2 linked regions of the Fodinicola acaciae genome follow. Each later gene encodes a partner of the first gene's protein in a complex. Links are inferred from orthologs where the notes say so. Each region holds a gene or a part of one and is shown on either strand. Other genes may lie near its edges.

Evidence for each region.
Region 2: the proteins of dhaK (region 1) and dhaL are in contact, whole or in part, in a crystal structure (PDB 3PNL), measured with the Escherichia coli proteins. The link is inferred for Fodinicola acaciae from one-to-one orthologs.

Annotation. Positions count from the first base shown.
Region 1 is NZ_WOTN01000003.1:690,060-699,732, forward strand. Bases 4,088-6,965 are described here. They hold dhaK (dihydroxyacetone kinase subunit DhaK), read left to right. Parts: upstream 4,088-4,972; coding sequence 4,973-5,959; downstream 5,960-6,965. Other genes in these bases: GNX95_RS29555 (ABC transporter ATP-binding protein), read right to left, coding at 4,088-4,422; GNX95_RS29560 (MarR family winged helix-turn-helix transcriptional regulator), read right to left, coding at 4,423-4,887; alaS (alanine--tRNA ligase), read right to left, coding at 6,516-6,965. Also shown: GNX95_RS29535 (bifunctional phosphatase PAP2/diacylglycerol kinase family protein), read right to left, coding at 1-1,275; GNX95_RS29540 (GNAT family N-acetyltransferase), read right to left, coding at 1,286-1,831; GNX95_RS29545 (esterase/lipase family protein), read left to right, coding at 1,975-2,832; GNX95_RS29550 (ABC transporter permease), read right to left, coding at 2,835-3,656; more of GNX95_RS29555, read right to left, coding at 3,616-4,087; more of alaS, read right to left, coding at 6,966-9,179; GNX95_RS29575 (type 1 periplasmic-binding domain-containing protein), read left to right, coding at 9,324-9,673. UniProt on the Escherichia coli protein: Dihydroxyacetone binding subunit of the dihydroxyacetone kinase, which is responsible for the phosphoenolpyruvate (PEP)-dependent phosphorylation of dihydroxyacetone via a phosphoryl group transfer from DhaL-ATP.
Region 2 is NZ_WOTN01000004.1:176,623-186,185, reverse strand. The notes cover bases 1-2,768. They hold dhaL (dihydroxyacetone kinase subunit DhaL), read left to right. Parts: upstream 1-959; coding sequence 960-1,577; downstream 1,578-2,768. Other genes in these bases: GNX95_RS36105 (dipeptide/oligopeptide/nickel ABC transporter permease/ATP-binding protein), read right to left, coding at 2,309-2,768; GNX95_RS36110 (ABC transporter ATP-binding protein), read right to left, coding at 1,566-2,312; GNX95_RS36120 (alpha/beta fold hydrolase), read left to right, coding at 1-782. Outside these bases: more of GNX95_RS36105, read right to left, coding at 2,769-4,000; GNX95_RS36100 (ABC transporter permease), read right to left, coding at 3,997-4,980; GNX95_RS36095 (ABC transporter substrate-binding protein), read right to left, coding at 4,977-6,611; GNX95_RS36090 (GNAT family N-acetyltransferase), read right to left, coding at 6,621-7,544; GNX95_RS36085 (PIG-L deacetylase family protein), read right to left, coding at 7,700-8,395; GNX95_RS36080 (exo-beta-N-acetylmuramidase NamZ family protein), read right to left, coding at 8,396-9,517; GNX95_RS36075 (glycoside hydrolase family 3 protein), read right to left, coding at 9,514-9,563. UniProt on the Escherichia coli protein: ADP-binding subunit of the dihydroxyacetone kinase, which is responsible for the phosphoenolpyruvate (PEP)-dependent phosphorylation of dihydroxyacetone.

The sequences.
Region 1 (9,673 bases):
GCCGGTCAACAGCGACAGGAAAAACCGCGCACGCGAAAACCGAACGTCCGCGCGTACGTAACGAACGTCGAGCACACCGGTGCCGAGGCTGGCGCGCACCACCGGCGCCATGCCTTTGGGCCGGTAGTCGTCATTGCCGATGTAGATCATCCAGATTCGCCGTTTTTCCCCGTCCAGGCTGACATCCAGCGGCCGCGCGCGGCGCAGCGTGCGGACCGTGGCGATCGCGCCGGCCAGCCACCGGCCCCAGCTTGGCTCGAGTTTTTCGCGTAACCGCACCATTGGCGGATAGCCGCCGAGACTCGCCGTGTTCACGAACCAACGCTCGGCGCCGCCGTCGACTGTGACCGACCCGAGGCCGATCCGGCGCGCTCTGCCGGACTCGGTGGCCATGGCGACCGTACGCGCCTCGAAAATGCCGAGATCCCGGGCGAAATGGTTGAGCGTGCCGGCCGGCACGACGGCGAGTGGCAGGTCGTGGCGCGCCGCCACGGTGGCCGCTGCCGCCACCGAGCCGTCGCCGCCGGCGACGCCGATCGCCAGTGTGTCGCCGGATATCTCGGATTCCAGCTGCCGGACGATGTCCCCGTCCGAGGTGACGATCCGCGCCTTCGGCCACAGTGCGGTCACCAGCTCGGCGACCGGATGGCTGCCGGATCGCGGATTCACCAGGAAAACCAGGCCGTCTCCGGCCTCCAGCCGCGGCACCTCGACGCGCGGCGCCGGCAGGTCGGCGCGGATCGGCAGTTTTGGCCACCAGTGCAGCGTCGCGAGTCCGACCGCCGCGCCGGTCGCGGCACCGAAAGCAACGTCCGACGGCCAGTGCACCCCGACATGAATCCGCGAATACGCCACCGCGGCGGCCAACGGGATGACGATGGCGCCGGCGGCCGGTGACTCGATGGTGACCGCGGTCGCGAAGGCGGCCGCCGAAGCGGCGTGACCGGACGGAAACGACGACGAGGTCGGCCGTCCTTCCAGCCGGCGGCCGGGCGGCAACAGGTCGGCGGCCGGCCGGCGCCGCGGCAGCAGCCGCTTGGCCACCAGGCTCGCGGTGAAGCTCGCGCCGGCCAGCGCGGCCACGCCCCGCACCGCCGCGCGCCGGCTCTGTCCCTTGCGCAGAGCCAAAACCCCGGCCGTCGCGAGCCACAGCAGGCTGTGGTTGGCGGCGCCGGACAGCTCCAGCATCGCGCGGTCGAGCCGGTCGTCACGCAGCCGTCCGCTGGCGCGCATCAACACGCTGTCGGCTCTGCCGATCCGCGATCGAATTCTCACGGACTCCAGATTATGAGCCGGCGGCCGGTTTCGCAGTCGGGACCCAGAAGCGCAGCTTTCCGCGCCGCTCGTCCTCCAGCACACCGCCGTTGCGCTCGATCACCTTGCGCGAGGCGACATTGTCGACGTCACAGGTCACCAGCGCCGACTCGATGCCGAGGGTGGCGGCTACGCTCAGCGCCTGCCGGAGGATTTCCGTGGCATAGCCGCGCCGGCGCGCGGATTTCCGTACGTCGTAACCGATGTGTCCACCTTCCTCCAGCAGATGCGGAGTGAGGTGGTGCCGGATGCCGACGCGGCCGAGATAGTCGTCCCCGTCCACATACCACAATGTCGTCTGCGGCACGAAACCAGGAAACATCGGGGTCTGCGCGTCGGCGACCACAGCGGCGACATAGCGCGCGAAACCGGCCGGCTCTGTCCACGTTGGACCGAACTCGAGCAGCTCGCGGCCGATCATGCTGTGGTCACCGGCGCGTCCCTCCGCTCGAAACTCCTCCATCGCCGCCAGAAACGACTGGTGTACGCGGACGGTCGGCGTGACCAACTCAGGCATACGTCAGATTGTCGACCGTCGCGGCGTACGTCCGCATCCGAGTTTTCCGGCCGGCTTGTTCGATCCAGGTTCCGGCGACTCGCGGTAGTCGTGCACTCACCGTGGTTTACTGTCGCGGTCACTGGTGACCTTTTGGGGGTTCTATGCGTACGTCCTGGCTGAAGGCGGCGTTTGTCGCCGTTGTGACCGGCGGACTGCTGGCCGCTGCCGCGCCGGCCGCAGCGGCACCGACCTCCGGTTTCGACGACTGGTCATGCCGGCCGTCGGCGAGCCATCCGTCGCCGGTCGTGCTGATCCACGGCCTCGGCGGCAACGGGCCGGGCAACTTCGCGCTCCTCGGGCCATATCTGGCGTCCGCCGGCTATTGCGCCTTTACTTTCACCTACGGCCAGGCATCGCCGTCCATTCCGGTCGGCGGCACGATCGCGATCGCCGACTCGGCCAAGCAGATCGTCGCATTCTCCGAGCGCGTACGGCAGGCCACCGGCGCGGCCAAGGTCGATTTCGTCGGCCATTCCGAAGGCGCATTCCAGTCGCTCTATATTCCCAAGATCCTCGGCTACGCGGGGAAAGTGCACCGGGTCGTGGCGATCGCGCCGCCGACGCACGGCACGACGTTCGCCGGTCTGGTGAATGTCGCCTATCTGCTCGGCGCGCGCGACCTGGTCGGCCAGGTGCTCAACACGTTCGGCTGCGCCGCCTGCGACCAGCTGATCGTCGGTGGTGCCGCGGTGAAACAGCTGACCGCCGGCCAGATTTCCCAGCCAGGCGTGGGTTACACGATCCTGGCCAGCCGCGCCGACGCGATCGTGACGCCGACCGGCACCGCCTTCGTCAACGAGTCCGGCGTCCGCAACGCGTACGTCCAGGACACCTGTCCGCTCGACCCGGTCGGCCATGTCGGCCTGGCTTTCGACACCGGTGTCGCGCAAATGGTCGCCAACGGCCTGGATCCGGCCCACGCCAAACCGGTCATCTGCTCAGTCGGCCCGGTGATCTGAGGTTAGCGTACGAGCCGGGGCAGCAGTGCGGACGCGACCGTGATCATCGACGCCGCGGCAACGACAAGCACACCGAAGTCCAACAGAAGATTGGTGGACGTGCCGATGAGTAGTCCGCGCAGCGCGTCCACCTCATAGCCGAGCGGATTGATCCGGTTGACGACCTGCAACCAGCCCGGCATCAGGTCGGCAGGATAAAGTGCGTTGGACGCGAAAAACAGCGGCATGGTGATCGCCTGGCCGATCCCCATCAACCGGTCGCGGGACAGCACGAGTCCGGCGATCGCGATGGACAGGCAACAGAAAAACGCCGAGCCGAGCAGCACGGCCACCACGGTTCCGAGCAGTTTCAACGGATTCGCGGTCATGCCCACACCGAGTACGAGCGCCAGCACCAGCACGACGGCCGCCTGCACCAATGCACGTACGCCCGCGGCGAAGGCTTTTCCCGTGATGATCGCGAATCTCGGCGTCGGCGTGACCAGCAGCTTGGACAGCACACCGGCGTCGCGTTCCCAGATGATCTGGATGCCATAGAAGATCGCGATGAACAGTGCCGACTGCGCGATGATGCCTGGAGCCAGGAAATCCAGGTAGGGCACGCTGCCGGTAGGGATGATCCGCAACCGGTTGAAAGTCTCGCCGAAAACCAGCAGCCACAGCGCCGGCTGGATCGCTCTGGTCACCAGCTCGGTGCGGTCGTGCCGCAGTTTTTGCAGCTCCACCAGGCACATCGTGTATGCGCGGGAGAGGATCAGCGACAGCAGACCGCGCCGCGGTGGCTCAACCAAGCCGGCGGGCCGTACGGCGGGCCGAACGGACATCTCGCATCCCCTCTCCGGTCGCCGCGGACAGGTCATCGCCCGTGGTGGCACGGAAAACGTCGTCGAGCGTGGCGTCCGGCCCGACCATCGCCTTCAGCTCGTCCGGCGTCCCGCGCGCACCGATCCGGCCGTGGTTCATCAGCGCGATCTCGTCGCAGTTCTGGTCGGCCTCGTCCATGTAGTGCGTGGTCACCAGGATCGTCATGCCGGTTTCGGCTTGTACGCTGGCCAGCCGCTGCCACACACTCGCGCGACCGACCGGGTCCAGACCGATCGTCGGCTCGTCCAGGATCAGCAGTTTCGGTGCGCTGACAAGGGCCTGTGCCAGCTCCAGCCGGCGGATCATGCCACCGGAATACGTCGAAGCCGTGCGACCGGCGGCATCGGTGAGGCCGACCGACTCCAGTGCCGAGCCAACCACCGCACGCCGTTTCCCGCGCGGCACGTCGAAAAGTCGCGCGAACAACGACACGTTCTCCCATCCGCTCAACGCGCCGTCCGCGGACAGTTGCTGTGGCACATAGCCGATGAGCCGGCGTACGGCCATTTTCTGCCGCGCCACATCGACGCCGAAGACGCGGATGTCGCCGGACCGCACCGGCAGCAGTGTCGTGATCATCCGGATCGTCGTGGTCTTGCCGGCGCCGTTTGGCCCGAGCAGGCCGAAAACGCTGCCGACCGGGATGCTCAGGTCGACGCCGTCGACCGCTTTCGTGGCGCCGAAACTGTAGGCAAGGCCGGCACATTCCACCGCGGGTGGGGCCATCTACTCACCGCCTTCTTCGGTCAGTCGGTCCAGAAGTGCGTGCAGAGCGGGCAAAGCGCGCTGGATCGCCCTGCGGTCGGCGGCCGGCAGGGCATCGATCCCGGCGGCCACCAGGTCCACCCGGATCCGCCGCCACTCGGCCAGTCGTTTGCGCGCCGCGTCGGTCAGCCGCAGCCGGATCGCGCGGCGGTCGGCCGGATCGGTCTCGCGCACCAGCATGCCGACATCGGAAAGCTGGTTGACCAGCGTACTCACCGAGTTTCCGGCCATCTGCAGCTCGCGCGCGGCCGCGGCGACCCCAATGCCGGGACGCAGGCCGACAACGCGCAACAACTCGATCTGCGCGCCGCGCAGGTCCGGCCAGGCGGCCATGTGTGGCCGCACCCGGCGCCGCAACAGGCGGCGCATCGCCGCGTTGTTGGCCATCAACTCGTCGGCGATCAGCACCGACTCGCGCTCCGTCACGCGACCACAGTATCTCTTATTGAGAGTTACTCTCAATGGGAGCTTGCTGCCGCTGTGATATGAAGGCTGCGGAGGTGCGAGCCGGATGAAGAAACTCATCAACGATCCCGCCAACGTCGTCGCGGAAGCCCTGGCCGGCTTCCAAGCCGCGCATCCGGACGTACGCGTCGACCACGACAACCGCGTCGTCTATCGCGCCGACGCGCCGCGGCTCGGCAAGGTCGGCCTGGTCTCCGGCGGCGGCTCCGGACACGAGCCACTGCACGCCGGCTTCGTCGGCGCCGGCATGCTCGACGCGGCCTGCGCCGGCGAAATCTTCACCTCACCGGTCCCCGACCAGATGGTTGCCGCGACGCAACTCGTCAACGGTGGCGCCGGAGTGCTGCACATCGTGAAGAACTACACCGGTGACATCATGAACTTCGAGATGGCCGCCGAGCTGGCCGACGACATTCCGGTCGAGTCGGTCGTCACCAACGACGACGTGGCGGTGGAGGACAGCCTCTATACCGCCGGCCGGCGTGGCGTCGGAGTGACCGTACTGGTGGAAAAGATCGCCGGCGCCGCCGCCGAGGAGGGCCGGTCGCTGGCCGACGTCGCCGCGATCGCCAGGCGGGTCAACGAAAACGGCCGCAGCCTCGGCGTCGCGCTGACCTCCTGCACGGTCCCGGCCGCCGGCCGGCCGACGTTCGAGCTGGCCGACGACGAGATGGAGGTCGGCATCGGCATCCACGGCGAGCCGGGCCGCCGCCGCGTCCCGCTGGCCACCGCCGCCGAGATCGCCGGCATGCTGGTGGAGCCGGTGGTGGCGGATTTGCCGTACGAGCGCGGCGACACCGTGATCGCCTTTCTCAACGGCATGGGCGGCACGCCGTTGATCGAGCTTTACCTGATGTACGGCGAGATCTCGAAGCAGCTGGCCGGCCGGGGCCTCACCGTGGCGCGGTCGCTGGTCGGGCCGTACATCACCTCGCTGGAGATGGCCGGCTGCTCGCTGACCCTGCTGCGCGTCGACGACGAGCTGCTTTCGCTGTGGGACGCACCCGTCCGCACGGCGGCGCTCCGCTGGTGAATCCGCATGGCCACCATGCGTGCAACGACGCGCCGCCATTGAGCCGGCCCGGCGAGCAGCCACAACAGCATTACTGGCGTCAGCAGTCACACCCACCACAAGGGCTGACGGTCACGCAGGCGTGAAAGCCGTGTTTCGTGCATCTAGCGCCAGTAACTCAACGTTCACGCCTCCGGCAAACCTCACAAGACAGACATTTAGCGTTACATGGAGCTGCGGATCCCATTGAGTGGACCCTTTCGCCACTTACCGGGACGCCATGACACCTTCCGCGCAGCCGATGGCCGGAAAGACATCACCCGGTCGCCGCGCGACCGGCCCGATATCCCGGATGGGCAGCCCTCGAAGCAGGGTCGGCCAGCCGTCGGGCGTCCAGTGGCGCGGAACCACTCACCAACCCAGAGGTTAAACTCAAGTCGGATGCACGCATGGTGGCCATGCGGACCTAGGGTCTGTTCCGAAGTCCGACGCGGCGATAGCCGAGCCGCTGTCACAGCTTTCTCGGGCCGCCTGTTTGGTTCTCGACTCTCATCCACGTGGGACTTCGAAACAGACCTTAGGCGCCGAGCAGGTCGACGGCGACGGATTCGGCGTGACGCAACGCTTCGTCGAGCCGCGTTACGTCTCGGCCGCCGGCATTGGCGAGTGGCCCGCTGCCACCGCCGGCGCCACCGCCGATGAGTTTCGCCGCCGAGACAAGCAAAGTCCGCGCTGGCTGACCGCGATGCAGAAGCGTGTCGTTGATCGCCGCCACCAGCTGTGCCTTGTCACCACTGGAGGTCGCCAGCACGACAGCGGCCGGTTTGTCGCCACCGTATGCCAAAACCGATGTCGCGACCGGCCGCAGCTCGCTGGCCGACAGCTCATCCACGCGCGCCACGACCAGCCAGCCGGAGCCGACCGTACGGGCCTGCCGGCTCAACGACAGCGCCAGCGCGTCAAGCTCGCGTTGTCGGTGCCGGCGCAACGAATCCTCGGCCTCCGCCAATGCCGCGAGCCGTTTGCGCAGCGTCGCCATCGCGTTTTCCGGCCGTGTGCCCAGCAACGCGCTGACCTCGCGCAGCACGCGCCGTTCGGTGTCACCAAACCGCAGCGCGTCACGACCGGTCAGCGCCTCGATCCTGCGTACGCCAGAGCCGATCGACGACTCGCCGAGAATGCGGATGGGACCGGCCTGCGCGCCGTGACCGACATGCGTGCCACCGCACAGCTCGCGCGACGCGTCGCCAATGTCCACGATCCGTACACGATCGCCATATTTCTCCCCGAAGAACGCGGTCGCGCCGGCCGCCTCGGCTTCGGCACGGGTCGCGTGCCACACGCGTACGTCCGGATCGTCGAGCAGATAGTCGTTGACCAGCTGACCGATCGTCTCCAGCGCCTCCGGCTCGACCGGTGTGAAATGTGGGAAATCGAAGCGCAGCCGGTCCGGCGCGACCAGCGATCCCTGCTGCCGCGCGTGATCGCCGAGCACGCGCCGCAGAGTCGCGTGCAACACGTGCGTCGCCGAGTGCGAACGCGCCGTCGCCGACCGCCGCGAGATGTCGATCACCGCCTCCACCGACTGTCCACTGTGGACCTCACCGCTGGCGATCCTGCCGGTGTGTACGCGAAAACCGTCCACGCCATATCGCGTGTCGAGCACGTCCACGGCGTTGCCGGACGAGTCGCGGATGGTGCCGGTGTCACCGACCTGACCGCCGGACTCCGCGTAGAACGGACTGCGGCGCAGGACGATCTCGACCTCCTGGCCTTGCGACGCCGAGCTCACCGGCTCGCCGTCCCGGAGGATCGCCAGGACTTCGGTTTCCGCGGACGTCGAGCAATAGCCGACGAAATCCAGCTCGCCAACGGTCCCGGCGAGCCGCCGATAGACCTCCTGCCGGCGCAGCGCCTCGGAAGTTTTGCCTTTTCCACTGGACTTCGCCCGCCGGCGCTGGTCGTCGAGCAGCGCCGCATAGCGGTCGCCGTCGACGGTCAACCCCGCCTCACGCGCCGCGTCGACGGTCAGGTCGACCGGAAATCCGTACGTGTCATGGAGTTCGAACGCCGTCTCACCTGACAACCTGGTGCCGCCGGCCGAGGTCGTACGCGCGATCGCCGCGTCCAGAAGTCGAGTCCCCTGCCGCAAAGTCGCGCCGAACGACTCCTCTTCCTGCGTCGCGATCGCCTCGATCAACGACGCCGACCGCGTCAGCTCCGGCCAGGTCTCCCCCAGATTGCCGACAACGCTGGACATCGCCGCCGGCAACACCAGCTCGCCGACGCCGAGCTTTCGCGCGTGCCGCACCGCACGACGCATCAGCCGCCGCAGCACGTAACCGCGACCCTCGTTGGAGGGCACCACACCATCGGCGATCAGAAAGGCCGCACACCGCGCGTGGTCCGCGATCACCTGATACGACACGGAAGTGTCGCTGCCATCGCGGCCGGGAAACCGCCGGCCGACCACATCGCCGACAACCTCCAGCGTCGGGGCGACCAGGTCGGTCTGGCAGATGCCGTCGACGTCCTGCAGGACCATCGCCAACCGGTCCAGGCCGAGGCCGGTGTCGATGCTGCGGCGCGGCAACGGCCCCAGCACGGGAAAATCGTCCTTCCCGTCGCCGTCGCCGCGCAGGTCCTGCATGAAGACCAGGTTCCACAGCTCCAGATATCGCTCGCCGTTCACCGCCGGTCCGCCGGACTCGCCAAAAGCCGGACCGCGGTCGTAGTTGATCTCGGACGACGGACCGGCCGGTCCCGGCACTCCCATCGACCAGTAGTTGTCGGCTTTTCCGAGCCGCTGGATGCGGTTTTCCGGGACGCCGAGCCGACGCCAGATCCGGACCGCCTCGTCGTCATCGAGATAGACGGTGATCCACAGCCGGTTTTCCGGCAGTTGGTAGACCTCGGTCGCGACCCGCCAGGCGTACTCGATCGCCCGCTCCTGGTAGTAGTCGCCGAAGGAGAAGTTGCCGAGCATTTCGAAGAAAGTCACGTGCCGAGCGGTGCGGCCGACGTTTTCCACGTCGACCGTACGCGTGCATTTCTGCACGCTGGTCGCGCGCCGCCAGGGCGGTGTCCGGTCGCCGAGATAGTACGGCTTGAACTGGTTCATGCCGGCGTTGGTCAGCAACAGCGTCGGATCGTCCGGCACCAGCGGACTCGACGGCACGCGCGTGTGGTCGTGTGAGGTGAAGAAGTCGACGAAAAGACGCCGAATATCGAGCGAACGCATGACAGAGGCCTTTGCGGAGAAGGTGAGAAAGTGGACAGCGTCACGCCGAGCCGGCAGGTCAGTCCCGCTCGGCGCGGCTAGCTCGCCGTCCCGCCACCTTCATCTGTCTCGACATCCTCGGATCAGGCCACCAGAATGCGCACCATGATAGCTCGGCCGTCCACCTCCGCGCGACTGCGGATCGGCGTGTGCCTGTCGCTGTCCGGCCGGTACGCGCGTTTCGGCCGCCAGGTCGCCGAGGCGTTGCGCGACTGGCAGGACTGGGACGGCACGGTCGAGGTCCTCATCGAGGACGACGCGAGCACGTCCGCCCGACTGCCATCGGGATGTGACATCCTGCTCGGCCCGTATTCCACCGGCCTGACCAGAAAAGTCGGGCGGATCGCCCGCGATTCGGGACGGTTGCTGTGGAACCACGGCGGCTCCGGCGACGACGTACAGACCGGATTCGCCGGCCACCTGATCTCGGTGTTGACACCGGCCAGCCGATACGC
Region 2 (9,563 bases), on another replicon or contig:
AGCGGCGCGGCACCGGCACGCCTTTGGTGCTGTTGCACGGCATCGGACATCGTTGGCAGGCCTGGAAACCCGTGCTCGACCTGCTGGCCGAGCAGCACGACGTGTGGGCGATCGACCTGCCGGGCTTTGGAAAGTCGGCGCCGCCGGACCCGGACCGGCCGTACAACATGCTCGCGGCGGTCGACACTTTTCTTGAGATCGCTGACCAACTTGGCTTGTCGAAGCCGCATCTGGCCGGCAACTCGCTCGGCGGCGCGCTTGGCCTCGAGGTCGCCTCGCGCGGTTGTGCCGCGTCGATGACCGCGCTATCGCCGGCCGGTTTCTTCGGCCCGGCCGGTCGGGTGTGGGCCATCGGTGTGCTGTCCAACATGCGTCGCTCGGCGATGTCGTCGCGCAGCCGGGACATGCTGGTCGGCAATCCGCGGCTGCGGCTGGCCGGCGCCAGCCTGCTGTACGGCCGTCCGTCCACTTTGGACATCGAAGAGATGCGCGGCGACCTCGAGTCGATGGCGCACGCGCCGGCCTTCGACGCGGTCGCCTCGGCCGGCCGCAACTATCGCTTCGCCGCGCCGCCGCCGACCGTACCGACGACCGTCGCCTGGGGGACTCGTGACCGGATCCTGTGGCCACGACAGGCAAAAGTCGCCGCCCGCGCGCTGCCGGACGCGCGACACGTACCGCTGCCCGGCTGCGGTCACGTGCCGATGCAGGACGACCCCGGCCTGGTCGCGCGTACCATCCTCGCCACCTGCCGCCGCGCCGACCTGGCCGTGCGTACGTAAAAAACAATCGGAATCCGATTGCGTCGTCGGAGGTGCCCTGACCTGCACAAATGCTGTCGGACGTGACAATCGGACACGCGATTCGGTGTCCGAATGCCGCTTTGTTGACCTTCTCCAACGTTGGAGAAGGTCAACAAAGTCTCGATCGGACATCGCCGCGTGTGCGAGAGTGGCGAGGTGGATGTCAACGCGGCGGAGGGGTGGATCCGGGCCATCGCGGCGAGCGTCGGCGAGCAAGCGGACGAGCTGACCCGGCTGGACGCGGCGATCGGCGACGCCGACCACGGCACCAACCTGCGGCGAGGATTCACTGCCGTGCTGGAGATGCTCGACGACCTGGAGCCAAAGGCCGTCGGCGAGGTGTTCAGTGCGATCGGCCGTACGTTGATCAGCAAGGTCGGTGGCGCGTCGGGACCGTTGTACGGCAGTGCGTTCCGCGCCATCGGCGCGGCGCTGCCGGAGCCGTCCGCCGACGACCAGCAGCTGCTCGCCGCACTCCAAGCTGGCCTGGCCGCGATCACCCGGCTTGGCAAGGCTTCGCCAGGCGACAAGACGATCGTCGACGCGTACGCACCGGCCGTCGCCGCCTTCGAACGTGAGCGGTCGTGGTCGGCAGCCGCCGACGCGGCCGAAGAGGGCGCGCGAGCCACGATCTCGCTGCAGGCAAGGAAAGGCCGCGCGTCGTACCTCGGCGAGCGCAGCATCGGCCACCAGGACCCCGGCGCCACCTCGACCGCACTGATCTTCCGCGCACTGGCCACCACCCTCCAACCACCACGAAAGTCACCTTCGTGAGGGGTGCGGGATGGCGGCGAGGAGGTCGCGGGTGTAGGGGTGCTGAGGCTTGTCGATCACCGAGGAGCTGTCGCCGCGTTCGACGATTTTGCCTTTGTGCATGACCATCAGCTCGCTGGTGAACTGTCGCGCGGTCGCCAGGTCGTGGGTGATGTAGAGCACCGCGAGGTTGTTTTCCTCGCGCAGCTGGTCGATCAGCGTCAGTACGCCGAGCCGGATCGTCACGTCCAGCATCGACACCGGTTCGTCAGCAAGCAAAACGCGCGGACGCGCAGCCAGAGCGCGGGCCAGTGAGACGCGTTGGCGCTCGCCGCCGGAGAGTTCATGGGGAAATCGGTTCGCGAGTTTTGCCGCCAGGCGTACGGTTTCCAGCAACCGCTCGACCTCACCGTCCGGTGAGAATCCGTGGTTACGCAACGCGCGGGTCAGGTGATAGCGCACTGTGTGCGCAGGGTTCAACGAGGCAAACGGGTCCTGCAGCACCATCTGCACATCGCCGGTGTAGCGCCGAAAGTCGCGCCGCCGGCGTACGCGCGCGGGCGTGCCGTCCAGCAGGATCTCGCCGGCGGTCGGAGTCTGCAGACCGGCCAGCAACTGCGCGACCGTGCTCTTTCCGCTGCCGCTCTGACCGACCAACGCGGTCATTTTCCCAGGCTGCAACGCGAAACTTACGTCATCGACGGCTCGGAACCGGCCGAAGTCCATGACCAGGCCACGCGCTTCGAGTACGGTCATACGGCGACTCCGAGCGCGCGCAGGGAGTCCAGCAGTTTCCTGGTGTATTCGTGTTTCGGCCGGTGCAGCACGTCGTCGGCGGTCGCGTACTCGACCAGTTCGCCTCGCCGCATGATGGCGATCGTGTCGCAGATCTCCAACAGCAGCGACAGGTCGTGGGTCGTGAAGACGACCGAGAAGTCGTGCCGTTTTCGCAGGTCCAGCAACAAATCCAGGATCTGCCGCTGTACGAGCACGTCGAGCGCCGTGGTCGGCTCGTCGAGGATGACGATCGCTGGATCCAGTGCCAACGCCATCGCGATGCCGACACGTTGTTTCATGCCGCCGGACAGCTCGTGCGGATAACTACGCAGCCGGCCGGCGTCGATCCCGACGTCTTCCAACAGCTGCCCCGCCAGAGCGCGCCGCTTCGGTTTTGGCATCTCCGGCCGATGGCGAGCGATCACGTCGTCAAACTGCGCGCCGACGCTGAGCACCGGATTGAGTGCGTTCATCGAGCTTTGCAACACGATCGACAGCTCGTTCCAGCGAAAACGCGACAACTCCGCCGGACCCATCGTGAGAATGTCCGAGCCACCGGCGAAAACCGCGGATCCGGCGGTGACGCGCGCCGACCGGCCGAGCAGCCTGGCGACCGCGCCGGTCAGCGTCGACTTTCCGCTGCCGCTTTCGCCGGCCAGGCCGAGAAGTTCGCCGCGGTGCAGCGTCAGGCTCACGTTTTTCACGGCGTGTACGGGTCCGTCGGCGGTCAGGTAGTCCACCGACAGGTTACGGATATCCAGCACCGGCGGCGCGTCGAAGCCAGGACCAGGCGCCGGCTCGGAGTCCGGCGGGTCGATCGGTGCCGTTTTGCTGGCGCGTACGGTCCGCAGCCGCGGGTTGGCGTATTCGTCGATGCCGAAGTTGACCAGCGCCAAAGCCGTGCCGATCAAGGCGATGCACAGGCCCGGCGGCAGGAACCACCACCACGCGCCGGCCAGCAGAGCCTGCGCCTGCTGCGCGTAGTAGAGCATCGAGCCCCAGCTGATCGTGGTCAGGCTGCCGAGCCCCAGAAAGGAAAGTCCGGCCTCGGCGAGGATGCCGACCACGATGGTGAAGAGAAAGCTGCTGGCCAGCAACGGAATCTCGTTTGGCAGCACCTCGAAGAAGATGATCCGCGGCAGCGTCTCACCGCTGGCGCGTGCGGCGGTGATGTAGTCGCGGTTGCGGATCGACAGTGTCTGTGCACGGATCGACCGGGCGCCGGAGGCCCAGGCCGTGACGCTGATGATGATCGCCACCGACTCGATGCCCTTCGCCGGCAGATAGCCGGCGATGACGATCAGCAGCGGAAGTGCCGGGATCACCAGGAAAATGCTGGTGACCAACGAAAGTGCTTCGTCGACGACTCCGCGCAGATAGCCGCCGACCAGGCCGACGACCGCCGACACGACGGTCGCGACGACCGACGCGAGCAGGCCGACGGCCAGCGATACGCGGCTGCCGTAGACAAGCTGAGCGAACACGTCCTCCCCGGCCTGGGTCGTGCCCAGCCAGTGCTCAGCCGAAGGAGGCTGCATCGAGTCGGCGCCGGTCGCGGTCGGGTCGATGCCGACGACCAACGGTCCGATGACCGCCAGCAGGACGAAAAACAGCATGATCGCGGCGCCGACAGTGATTTTTCGCGATCGCGGAAGGAATTTCTTCACGTCGCGCCGCCGATCCGGATACGTGGGTCGAGCAGTACGTAGCCGAGGTCGGCGAGCAGGTTGGCGGCCAGTACGGACAGCGAGATGACCAGGAACAGCCCCTGCATCAACGGAAAGTCCTCGTTCTGGACGGCCTGGTAGAGCGTGTAGCCGACACCCGGATACGAGAAGATGACCTCGGTCAGCATCGAGCCACCGACCACGAACCCCAGTGACAGCGCGAAACCGGTGAAGCTCGGTAGGATCGCGTTGCGCGCTGCGTACATCGTCATCACCCGCAGCCGCGACAATCCCTTGGCCTGCGCCAATGTCACATAGTCCTCGCCGAGCGTGGTGATCATCATGTTACGCATCCCGAGCAGCCAGCCGGCGATCGAGCTGACGACGATCGTGATCGCCGGCAGCAGCGCGTGATAGGCCACGTTTCCGAGAAACTCACCGCTGAGACTCGGCGCGAGCTCGGTGTCGTACGCGCCGCTGATCGGCAGCCAGCCAAGCAGGACACCGAAAACGAAAACCAGCAGCAGCGCCATCCAGAAATACGGGATGGAGTGGAGAAAAGTCGTCGACGGCACGAGCAGGTCGGTCCAGCCGCCGCGCCGCCATGCGGCGACGATGCCGGCGGAGGTGCCCAGGACGAAGCTGATGACCGTGCAGACGCCGATCAGGCCGAGCGTCCACGGCAGCGTGGTGGCGATGACGTCGGAGACCGCGGTCGGATAGAAGCTGATCGACCGGCCGAGGTCGCCGCGGAACAGGTGGCCGAGATAGTCGACGTATTGCGTGAAAAGGTCGGCATCGCTCAGGCCGAAGGCCTCGCGCAGCGAGGCGATGGCGGCCGGGTCCACGTTGCCTTTGAGCCGGTCGACCAGCAGATCGACCGGATCGCCGGGCATCAGCCGGGGAATCAGGAAGTTGATCGTGATGGCGGCCCAGGCGATCACCAGATAGAGCCCGAGCCGCCGCGCGACGAACCTCATCCGGCCGGCTTCAGATGGGTGAGGACGAGCAGGTTGTCCGGATACTGGTACGGCGCCGGCAACGCGTACGGATCCTGCGCCGACGGCCAGCCGGTGAACTTGGTGGTCCGGGTCTGCGACCAGTTGGCGCTGCCAAGCAACGGAATCACCGGCAGCTGCTCGACCATCACCTTCTCCAGGCCGAAAACGGCCGCCCTCAGCTGCGCTTTGTCGTCGGTGCGCTCGAAAGTGCCGAGGAAGTTGTCGGTCGCCGGGTCCGACCAGCGCGAGTAGTTGGACAGCGCCTGCTGGCCGACCGGAGCGGTGAGCTTGCTGGACAGGAACGCGCGATACAGGTCATACGGTGTGGAGCCGCCGACCGAGCCGGCGATCGCCATGTCGTAGTTTCCGGTCTTCAGCGCGGCTTTCCACGCCTGCGTCGACTTGCCCTGCGGGTCGATCTCGATGCCGATCGCCTTGAGCTGGCTCTGGATCAGCCGCGCCATGGTGACCCAGTCGCTGAATCCGCTCGGCACCAGGATTGTGAAGGCCATCCGTTTTCCGCCGGGGCCGATGCGGATGCCGTCGGAGCCTTTCCGGAAACCGGCCTGGTCGAGGGCCGCGTTGGCGGCCGCGGCGTCGGTGCTGAACCGCAGGTCTTTGTATTGCGGGTCAAGGAAGGAGTCGTACGCTGGACGGACCAGGCCGGTCGGTGAGGCCGGCTGCTCATAGCCGAGCACGGCCACCTTGGACAGCGCCGCGCGGTCGATGGCGCCGCTGATCGCCCTGCGTACGGCCAGATTGTCCAGCGGTGCGCGCTTGAGGTTGGACACCAGGTTGACCAGGCCGTCGGCCGGATACCAGTACTTGTTGTGCACCTTGTCCTTGTCGACGAAGATCCGGTCGACGTGCGCGACGAAGCCGCCGGCCCAGTCCAGCCGACCCTGGCCGAGCAGGCTGGTGAAGCTGTTCGCGGACACCGCCGGATACTGGATGCGCTGGACCTTGATCTTGTCCTTCTGCCAGTATTTCGGGTTGGCCTTGAAGGTGTAGACCTGGGTCGAGAAAGTGTCCAATGTGTACGGTCCGGTGCCGACCGGGTTGGGATCGGCGAAGGTCAGCGGGTTCTTGCCGGCATAGACATGCTCCGGCACCGGCGTGATGCCGCCGATCTTGACCGCCTGCGCGTACGCCGGCTGCGGAAAGCTCAGCACCACCGTCTTCGGATCCGGCGCTGTCGCCGAGGTGGTGGCGATGTTGGAGATGTTCAGCGCCGGGTTTTTCCGCAGCATATCGAAGGTGAAGGCGACATCCTTGCTGGAGAACGGTTTTCCGTCCGACCACCGCACGCCCTCGCGGATGCCGAGGGTCAGTTCGCGGCCGCCGTCCGACCATTGCTGCGAGGTGGCCAGCCACGGAATGCCCTGGCCCGGTCGCATCGGCGTGTACGCGATCAACGGCTCGTAGATCAGGCCTTGCGCGCCTTTGTTGACAGAGGTGGAAAACGGGTTGAACAGCCGCTGGTAGCTGGCCGCCGAGTCGGCCATCACCACCAGCGTGTCCTTCGTGCCGGACCCCTGCCCGCCACCGCACGCGGTCAACGAAGTCGCGGCGATGACCGCGGCGCAGACGGCGGCTGCCTTCGATCGCATGGACTCTCCTTACAACACGTGGCGCATGAGCTGGAACCGCCTGGTGACCGCGAAACCGGCCTGTTTGTAGAGCCGCCCGGCCGGGCTTTCCTCGCCGGTCCACAGAAACCAGGCCGAGTGCAGGCCTTCTGCGCGCATCGCGGTCAGCGTCTGGTGCAGCAGGATCTTCCCCAGTCCGGTGCCGCGCAGGTCGCCGGCGACGCCGAACGGTCCGAACCGGTCCGGGATCCCGCGATAGGCCGCGTGCATCGCGAAACCGACGATCTCCTCCCGCCGCCAGGCGAGGTGAATGCGCCGCAGACCAAAGCCGAGGTCGCCGCGCAGCAGCGACGCACGGATCGCTTCGGCCCAGTCAGGTGCGAAACCCCGACCGGCAAAGGCCAGCAGGTCGGGGATGTCGCCGGCTTCCGGATGACCAAAGCGAAAACCCTCGGCCGTGCGGATACGCCGCAGATCGGCGACCTCGTCCGGCATGACATAGCCGACCAGTGACCGGTCCATCGCGACCGGTGCGCCGCGTACGGCGAAACCAGCCGCCCGCAGGAATGCGAGGCCGGCCGGATACGCCTCGGCGTCCAGGCCCGGCACGAAGTAGTTTGGTGTGTAGCAACCGAAGTCGACGGTCGTCCGGCCAGCCGCGTGCAGGAAGTCGAGGGCCTTCCGCAGCAGTGCGCGGCCGACACCACTGCGTTGCGCCTGTGGCACAACGAAAACGAACGGGATCCAGCCCAGCTCTGGCTGCAGATCGGTGCCGCTGGCCGGCGTCAGCCGCCGTACGGCGTAGGCGCAGCCGAGGAGCTCGCCGTCCGCCTCGGCCACGCACAGGCCGGCCGGATCGAAGTTTTCGTCCAGCAGCACGTACTCGACGAACCACTCGCGGTCGACCGGATCCGGCCGGAGACTCTCGTTCCAGGCCGCCACGATGGTGTCCACATCGGACGATCGAAACGACCGGTAACAGATTTCCGCCATTCTCCGCCTTCCGGACGTCGGATGTCCGTGTGGCGAGATTACGGATGCGTCATTACTGATGTCAACGATTTACGTAAAGAGGTGCGTAAGTCGTCGCCGAACATGGTTCGTAAATCTCAGAACTTCTCGACCAGCCGTCGGTGACCGTCCGCGGATGCCACCGCACAGGCGAAATCCGTGCCGGCCAGGCAGCCGCGCATTCGCAGCTGAGCGGCATAGTAATCGTTGTAACGAAAGCCGTACGTCTCACCGCGCGCGAATGCCTGACCCTCCATGGCGGCGGCCCACCTCTGCTTGGCCTCCGGGCTCACCAGCCGGTATTCGGTCGGTGCGAACCCCTCCGCGTCCTCCCAGTTTTCCGCGTAGAGCAGCGATCCGACCGGATGCCGCGGCTGCTCGCGTTCGACGCCGGGCAGGCCGGCCAGAAAGCGAGCCCGCTCGGCGATCCGCGACGCGTTCTCGTGGTCGGAATGGATCGAGCGCGGCCAGTGCGCGATCACCACGTCGGCGCGCACGTCCCTGATCACGTCGGCGACACGCAGGCAGATCTCGTCGTCGAGACCGAGAAACCCGTCCGACTGGTCGTCGAAGACCTGGAAGTCGGCGCCAATCGCGGCCGCGAACCGGCGGCCTTCGAAAATCTTCTGGATCTTGTAGTCGGCCGGCGACATCTTCGGATGTCCGCGTTCGCCTGGCGTCAGCGCGAGCAGCACGGCACGACCACCGTCGAGCACGTGCTGCGCGAGCATCGGCCCGGCCGCCAGATCCATGTCGCCGATATGCGCGCCGACCGCGAGCACCGTGCGGCTCAACTATTCCTCCGGATACAGCAGAAACGACTCGGCCCATCGCGGCGAGTCGACCGTCCCGACCAGCTCGTCGACCGATGCCGCCGACTCACGCAGGATAGGACTTCCCCACAGCAGGTCGATCATGTGCCGGCGGCCGGATGCGGCCGGCCGCCAGCCGAAGTCGTCCGGATAGCGCTCGCGGATCTCGGCGATCATCGCGACCGCCGTACGCACCGGCCGGAACGCCTGCCGGTCGGTGACGTGCAGTTGTACGCCGGAAATCGCCTCTCCGGCGTGTTTCCCGAATGTTGGGACAAACGACAGGGCACGAAACCGTACGCCCGGCAACTCCAGGGCGTTGAGCGCCGGCGCCAGACCGGCGTCGACGTACGGAGCGCCGACGATCTCGAACGGCCGCGTGGTGCCGCGTCCCTCGGACAGGTTGGTGCCTTCGAACAGGCCGGTCCCCGGATAGACCAGCGCCGTGTCCGGCGTCGGCATGTTCGGCGACGGAAAGACCCACGGCTGTCCACTGTGGACAGTGCCGCGGCGCCAGCCGGTCATCTCGACGACGGTGAGATCCACGTCCGGGATCGGGAACGTCCGTGCCAGTTCGCCATAGGTGAGTCCGTGCCGGATCGGGATCGCCGTACGGCCGACGAAACTCTCCCAACCCGGCTGGAGAAACGGTCCCTCGGCAAGCAATCCGCCGATCGGATTGGGGCGATCGAGCACGGCGACAGCGATCCCGACGCGAGCGGCGGCGGCCATAAGGTCGTGCAGCGTCCACACGTAGGTGTAGAACCGTGCGCCGATGTCCTGCAGGTCGACGGCCAGCGTGCGTACGCCGGACGCGGCCAGCATCGCCTCGAGTGCCTCGCCTTTGTGTTTGTACGTGTCGAAAACCGGCAGTCCGGTGACCGGATCGCGGTCGGCGTCCTCGCTGTCTCCGGCTTGCGCGGTGCCACCGATGCCATGCTCCGGACCGAAAAGCGCGGTCAGTGGTACGCCTGCGCGCAAAGCGGCGACCGCACCTGGTGTCAGGTCTGGCAAAACGCCGGTGTGGTTGGTGACCAGGCCGACCGGACCAGCCAGCAGGTCCGGCTGAGCACACAGCCGCTCGATGCCGGTCCGTACGCTCACGGCAGGTCGACCGGCAGCCGGCCACCGGCGGTGGCGTGGCCGGTCA